DNA from 2 places in the Streptomyces sp. 3214.6 genome. Region 1 is predicted to be linked to the other one. Evidence: riboswitches for the same ligand, from Rfam matches in the RefSeq annotation. Region 1 holds a riboswitch; the other holds the start of a gene.
What was found. A riboswitch is a leader RNA that binds a small molecule or an ion and turns the genes downstream of it on or off. The one in region 1 is predicted to bind cyclic di-AMP.
Positions count from the first base shown of each region.

Region 2: it holds a riboswitch for cyclic di-AMP, as region 1 does, so the genes downstream of both, B5557_RS06660 (M23 family metallopeptidase) here and B5557_RS17290 (C40 family peptidase) in region 1, are expected to answer to the same signal.

Region 1 covers NZ_LT670819.1:3,897,577-3,900,982, reverse strand. Annotated here, with positions in the region: gene B5557_RS17295 (tellurite resistance/C4-dicarboxylate transporter family protein) at 1-42, opposite strand, end outside; gene B5557_RS17290 (C40 family peptidase) at 457-1,641, opposite strand; cyclic di-AMP (ydaO/yuaA leader) riboswitch at 1,649-1,814, opposite strand; gene pcrA (DNA helicase PcrA) at 2,070-3,406, shown strand, end outside.
Region 2 covers NZ_LT670819.1:1,486,211-1,489,616, forward strand. Annotated here, with positions in the region: gene B5557_RS06655 (GDSL-type esterase/lipase family protein) at 1-29, opposite strand, end outside; gene B5557_RS06660 (M23 family metallopeptidase) at 313-1,218, opposite strand; cyclic di-AMP (ydaO/yuaA leader) riboswitch at 1,221-1,380, opposite strand; gene B5557_RS06665 (alpha-galactosidase) at 1,685-3,406, opposite strand, start outside.

The DNA.
Region 1 (3,406 bases):
GGGAGAGGGCGCGGGCGAGGGACGAGCCGAGGAGCCGGGCATGCGCCCGATGCTAAGGAGCACGACACAGCCCACGAGCGGGGCACGCGCGCGGGCGACCAGAAATGCGCGCGGGTGCAGGCGCGGAGTGAGGACTGGGGGGTGGGGCCTGGTAGAGCGGGCGCGCAGAGCACGTGTGTGGGGCGGGTCATGGGCGCCGTGCAGGGCGTGAGCGGGGCCCGCGGGGCTGAGCGGGAGCGGTGGCGGGCGATTGCGCCGGCGCGGGGCGCGCCAGGCGGCCGCTCAGCGCGGCCCGCGCCACGTCGCTGGACACGAAGCGCACTGCCCGCTCTCGCCTCCGCCTCCGTTTCCGCGAACGAACCCCACGCGCGCGTGCCCGCTACGCAGCCCACGCGCGCGTGCGCTACGGCGTTCCCCCGCGGCTGCCTGCCGTGAGGCTCGCGCGTGTGTGTGCGCTCAAGCCGGGCGCACCACGCTGTGGATGCCCGACTCGCCGTCGTAGTAGATCGACTCCTCGCGGACGTAGGCGCCGGGCTTCGGGGCGTGGATCATCATGCCGTTGCCTATGTAGACGCCGACGTGGCTGACGTCGTCGTAGAAGAAGACCAGGTCGCCGGGCCGGGCGTCGGCGAGGGAGACGGTGGTGCCGGCGTTCACCTGGTCGTAGGTGGTGCGCGGGAGGCTGACGCCGGCGGCCTTCCAGGCGGCCTGGGTGAGGCCGGAGCAGTCGTAGGAGTCGGGGCCCGTGGCACCCCAGACGTACGGCTTGCCGATCTGCGCGCGGGCGAAGGCGAGCGCTTTCTCGGCCTTGGTGGCGTACGAGGAGTCCCCGGGGGAGGTGGACGAGGACCCGGTCCCGGTCCCGGTCCCAGTCCCGGTGTCTGTGTTCGACGAGCCCGTGCCGCTCTCCTGCTGCGCCGCGGCCTGGTCCGCGGCCTGCTGCCGGGTGAGCTCCGCCGCCTGCCGGGCGGCCTCCTCCCGCTTCTGCTTCTCGATCGCCGCGAGGCGGGCCTTCTCCTGGGCCGTCAGCCGGGACAGCAGCTCGCGCGCGTCGCCGAGCTTCTTCTGGACGGTGGCCTTGGCGGTCTTCAGGTCGCTCTGCGTGTCGGTGAGCGACGCGAGGCTCTCCGCGGCCTCCTGGCGCTTGCGCATCGTCGCAGACTGCTCGGTGGCGAAGTCGTCGACCGCACCCTTCTGGCGGTCGGTCAGCCGGCTCATCAGCTGGTTCTGGTCGAAGTAGTCCTGCGGGGTGTCCGCGAGCAGGAAGGTCGCCGTGTCGGGCGCGGAGGCGCCGGTGCGGTATTGGGCCGCGGCATAGGAACCCAGCTCCTGCCGCGCCTCGTTGAGCTTCTGGGTGCGCTGTGCGACGTCGTCCAGGAGGCCGTCGACCTGCTTGCGCTGCTTGGTCGTCTTCTCCTTGGCGGCGTTGTACTTCTCGGTCGCCGACTCCGCCTGGCGATAGAGGTCGTCGACCTTCTTCTCGACCTCCTCCAGGCTCGGCTTGCCGTCGTCCGACGGGGCGGCGTTCGCCGTCTGGGAGAGCAGGGCCACGGACGTCAGGGCGGCGGTGGCGAGAGCGGGTGTGCGGATGCCTGCCACGCGCGGGCCCGCGGAGCGCGGCTTGCGGTGCTGCGACGCCAAGGGAGGCGACTCCTTCCAGTGCTCCGCCTACCGAGTTAGCTGTCGGGTTCGGGCGGGTAGATCATCGGAAGGGTTGCCCTACGGCCGCCTCCCCGGAAGGGGGTTGGGCCGATTCACCCCAGGGTTTCGGTGGGTCCCCGGCTCCGGCTGGCGCGAGCGGGCGCGTCGGACTCGGCGGAGGCCGCGCGGCCCGGCGGGGTTCGCCGGTGGGGGTCGTACGGCCTGCCCGGCACGGTAGCCAACTCGTGTGGCCCCTGTGAAGGTTGATGGGTGATATGCCCGATACATTTTCGTGACCTCGGGCTGTGATCTCGTGCTTCGACCACGTCGGTCGCGGATCGTGACGGATGTCTGCCGGAGGGTGAGTGGGGGAGATGTTTCCGGGAGGGCGGCCGGTTGTCAGTGGCGCCCCCTAGACTCGGAGAGCGATGAGCAGCCTCTTTGACGACAGCTTCCTGGCGGACCTCCAGGGCCCCCGCGCCCACGAGGACGAGCCCCCGCCGCCGCCCGAGGACGATCACGGACCGGAGTCGGTTCCGGACGATCTGTTCGGCGGGAAGTTCGACGTGCCCCCGGACCGGGACGCCTACTACCGCGGCGGCGCCCCGCGCCCGGCGCTGGACGCGGCGGCGCTCCTGGAGGGGCTGAACGACAACCAGCGCGCGGCGGTCGTGCACGCCGGCACCCCGCTGCTCATCGTGGCCGGCGCCGGCTCCGGCAAGACGCGTGTGCTCACCCACCGCATCGCCCACCTGCTGGCCGAGCGCAACGTGCACCCGGGGCAGATCCTCGCGATCACCTTCACCAACAAGGCCGCGGGTGAGATGAAGGAGCGCGTCGAGCAGCTCGTCGGCCCGCGCGCGAACGCGATGTGGGTGATGACGTTCCACAGCGCGTGCGTGCGCATCCTGCGCCGGGAGAGCAAGAAGCTCGGCTTCACGTCGTCGTTCTCGATCTACGACGCCGCCGACTCCAAGCGCCTGATGGCCCTGGTCTGCCGCGACCTGGACCTCGACCCCAAGCGCTACCCGCCCAAGTCCTTCAGCGCCAAGATCAGCAACCTCAAGAACGAGCTGATCGACGAGGAGGACTTCGCCGCCCAGGCCGCCGACGGCTTCGAGAAGACCCTCGCCCAGGCCTACGCCATGTACCAGTCGCGGCTGCGCGAGGCGAATGCCCTCGACTTCGACGACCTGATCATGACGACGGTCAACCTGCTGCGCGCCTTCCCGGACGTCGCCGAGCACTACCGCCGCCGCTTCCGCCACGTCCTCGTCGACGAGTACCAGGACACCAACCACGCCCAGTACGCCCTGGTCAGGGAGCTGGTCGGCACCTCCGAGCACCCTGTCGACGTGCCCCCGAACGAGTACGACGTGCCGCCCGCCGAGCTCTGCGTCGTCGGTGACGCCGACCAGTCGATCTACGCCTTCCGGGGCGCGACGATCCGCAACATCCTCCAGTTCGAGGAGGACTACGCGGACGCGACGACGATCCTGCTGGAGCAGAACTACCGCTCCACGCAGACGATCCTGTCCGCCGCCAACGCGGTCATCGAGCGCAACGAGTCCCGCCGCCCCAAGAACCTGTGGACCAACGCGGGCGCGGGCGCGCGCATCACCGGCTACGTCGCCGACACCGAGCACGACGAGGCGCAGTTCGTCGCCGACGAGATAGACCGACTGACGGACGCGGGCGACGCGAAGGCCGGTGACGTCGCCGTCTTCTACCGCACCAACGCCCAGTCCCGTGTCTTCGAAGAGAT
Region 2 (3,406 bases), 2.4 Mb from region 1:
ATGACGGTGCGTCGGTCGGCGCCGGACACGGGACCTCCGAAGAACGGTAGAAAGCGCTTGCTCCCTGACGGAGATCACTGTGGCCCCACCCTGACCCGCCTGTCGAGGGGACGAAAGGGGCTGCCACACGACCGCAACGAAACGATCATGAACACGCAAGGCCCGGTCGGCGGGCCCGGCACACGGACACACCGAAGGCCGGACCCGGGGATCGGGGTCCGGCCTTCGGCTGCGTGTCAGGCGTGTCAGGCGCGTGGCGCGCCAAGCGCGGTCAGGCGCGGTCAGACGTGTGGCGTGCGGTCGTCGGCGGGGTCAGCCGACGACGACACCGTGCGAGCGGAGATAGGCGACCGGGTCCACGTCCGAGCCGTAGTCCGGCGTGGTACGGATCTCGAAGTGCAGGTGCGGGCCGGTCACGTTGCCGGTCGCACCGGACAGGCCGATCTGCTGGCCCTCGGTCACGGTCTGGCCGGGCGAGACGGAGAGCTGCGAGAGGTGACCGTACTGGGCGTAGTAGCCGTCGGCGAGCTTGATGACGACCTGGTTGCCGTACGCGCCGCCCCAGCCCGCGGAGACGACGGTGCCCGCGCCCACGGCCTTGAGGGAGGTGCCGGTCGGGACGACGAAGTCGACGCCGGTGTGGTAGCCGCTGGACCACATGCTGCCGGCCACGTGGTAACCGGTTCCGATGGTCGCGCCGGCCACGGGCAGGGTGTAACCGCTGGAGGTGCTGGTGGTCTTCTCGGCGGCCTGGGTGGGCGCCTGCGTCGGGGCGGACGAAGAGGACGAACCCGACGACGACTTGGTGCCGCCGGTCGTGGCTTTCTTGCCGATCGAGAGCTTCAGGCCGGGGTGGATCAGCGACGGGTCGCCGCCGATGGCCGCACGGTTGTCCTGGTACAGCTTCTGCCAGCCGCCGCTGACGTTCTGCTCGTCGGCGATCTTCGAGAGGTAGTCGCCGGACCGCACGGTGTAGGTTCGGGTGCCCGTGGCGGCGGCCTTCTTCTGCGCCACCGGAACGGACTGCACGGCCTTTTCCGAAACAGACTGCGCGACCGTCTGCGCGACCGACTGGGAAGCCGAATGGACGGGGGCGGCGTGGGCGCCGGTGGCGCCTATGAGCGGAAGGGCGAGCGCGGCGCCGCCGGTTCCGGCGACGGCGATGGAACGGGTGAAGCGCTGGGACTTGGGACGGCGGTGCTTACCCTTCGCGGGCATGAAGAATTCCTCTCCGGCGCCTGCGAGGTGAGCTGTCGGGTGCGGACTGGAGATGTCCGGCCGCGCCGAGGCGCGGCTTTACCCCAAGCCTGTTCCGGGACCGGAACAGGCGGTTCTGCCTGTGGGTCCCCCGCTCCTGCCGGGTACGGGTGAGTGTGCGGACACCGGACGGCGGCAGGATTGGGCGTCCGTCCGGATTGGTGTGGAACGTAAGCGACCAGGACGCACAGGGACAAGCAGAGGTTGCACGGACAACGCATTTCTCTTGATCCGCTGCGCGAATTCCCGGTCACGCTCCGTCAATCAATAGGCCCGCTTTTCGTCAAACCCCCTTGAAAAACACGCAAATTACGTGAGCATGGCACACGACGTACGGTCACGAATATGACGCTGCTCACGCGAGACTTCCCCAGGTTTCCTTATTCCGCAGCGAGTTGGAATTAAGGTTCCAATTCGGACAGAACCCTCAGATACGTCGCAGTCGGATAACCGTCGCATCAAGGTCGCCCCGCAGTCCGGTCCGCAGCCCGCGGTGCAGCAGCACGGCCCCTCGGTGCACTTCGCCCGTTTCACGGCATTCGTACGACGCTGTCGGGTCGAGCCCGCGCAGCCGAAGCGCCGGAACGGGCTCGCCGAACCGCTGTGCCTGAAGCCAGGCGAGGACGACCGCCTCGTCGCCGCGTACGTACTGGACGGCGCTCAGGCCACCGGCCGGCGGCCGCAGCCGATAGAGGTCGCCATGCTGCACGAGAGGCCGGATCTCCTTGTAGAGGCCCACCCACTCGCGCGCCTCGGCCAGCTCCTCCTCGCTCCATTCGGAGAGGTCCCCTCCGACGCCGAGCACCCCGGCCATGGCGCTTACGAACCGGAAGCGCAGCGAGCTGACCCGGCCGTTGAGCTGGGCGTTCGGGCTGTCCGTGACCCAGGCGGCCATGACCCTGGCGGGGTGGATCTGACTGAAGCCGTGCTGGATGTCGAGCCGGTCGAGGGGGTCGGTGTTGTCGGAGGTCCACACCTGGTCGGTGCGGCTCATGATGCCGAGGTCGATGCGTCCGCCGCCGCCCGAGCAGGACTCGAAGGCGACGCCCGGGTGGGCGGCCCGCAGCCGGTCCAGCAGGGCGTAGAGGGCCCGCACATGGTCCACCCAGAGGCGCTGCGGGTAGGGATCGTCCGGCCAGCCGGCGTCGGTGAAACAGCGGTTGAAGTCCCACTTCACGTAGTCGACGGGGGCGCTGGACAGGAGGGCGTCGAGCTGTTCCCAGAGGTACTCCTGGACGTCCTCGCGCGCGAGGTTCAGTACGAGCTGATTGCGGAACTCCGTCCGCTTTCGTCCCGTTTGGAACTGCACCCAGTCGGGGTGCGCCCGGTACAGGTCGCTGTCGGGGTTGACCATCTCGGGCTCGACCCAGATGCCGAACTGCATACCGAGGGCGTGCACATAGTCGGCGAGCGGCTTCAGCCCCTTCGGGAAGCGGTCGGGGTTGGGCCGCCAGTCACCGAGCCCGGCGTGGTCGCCGGTGCGCGCCCCGAACCAGCCGTCGTCGACGACGAACAGCTCGACGCCGATCGCCGCGGCGCGCCGGGCGAGGGTCGCCTGCTGCTCCTCGGAGATGTCGAAGTAGGTGGCCTCCCAGGAGTTGAAGAGCACCGGCCGGTCCCCCTCGGCGTCCGGGATCACGTGCGCCCGCTGGTAGGCGTGCCAGGTGCGGCTCGCCCCGCCGAACCCGGCGTCGCTCCACAGACCGGCGAAGACGGGCGTGATGAAGGACTCCCCCGTCGCCAGGCGCAGCAGGCCCGAGTCGTCGTAGCCGGCGCCACCGGTGATCTGCACGCGCGCGTCGGGGAGCTGGGCGACGGCGATCCGCCAGGAGCCCGACCAGCCGAGGGCACAGCCGTAGACCTCGCCGCGTTCCTCGGTCGCGTCGGTGTCCAGGGCGACCCAGGGCAGATGCTGGTGCCCCGTGTGGCCGCGGCGGCTGCCGATGACCTTCTCACCGTAGGTGAGGGGGGAGACGGTGAGCCGGGACTCCGCGGCCCAGCGGCCGTGCAGCTGCGACAGCCGCCAGCCCTCGCGCTCGGGCAGGGTCCAGACAGCGGAGTCGGCGCGCAGCAGCTCCAGCGGCCGCTCGTCCTCGTTGCGCAGGGTCGTCCAGCGTTCGACGACGTCTCCTCGCATCCGGTAGTGCAG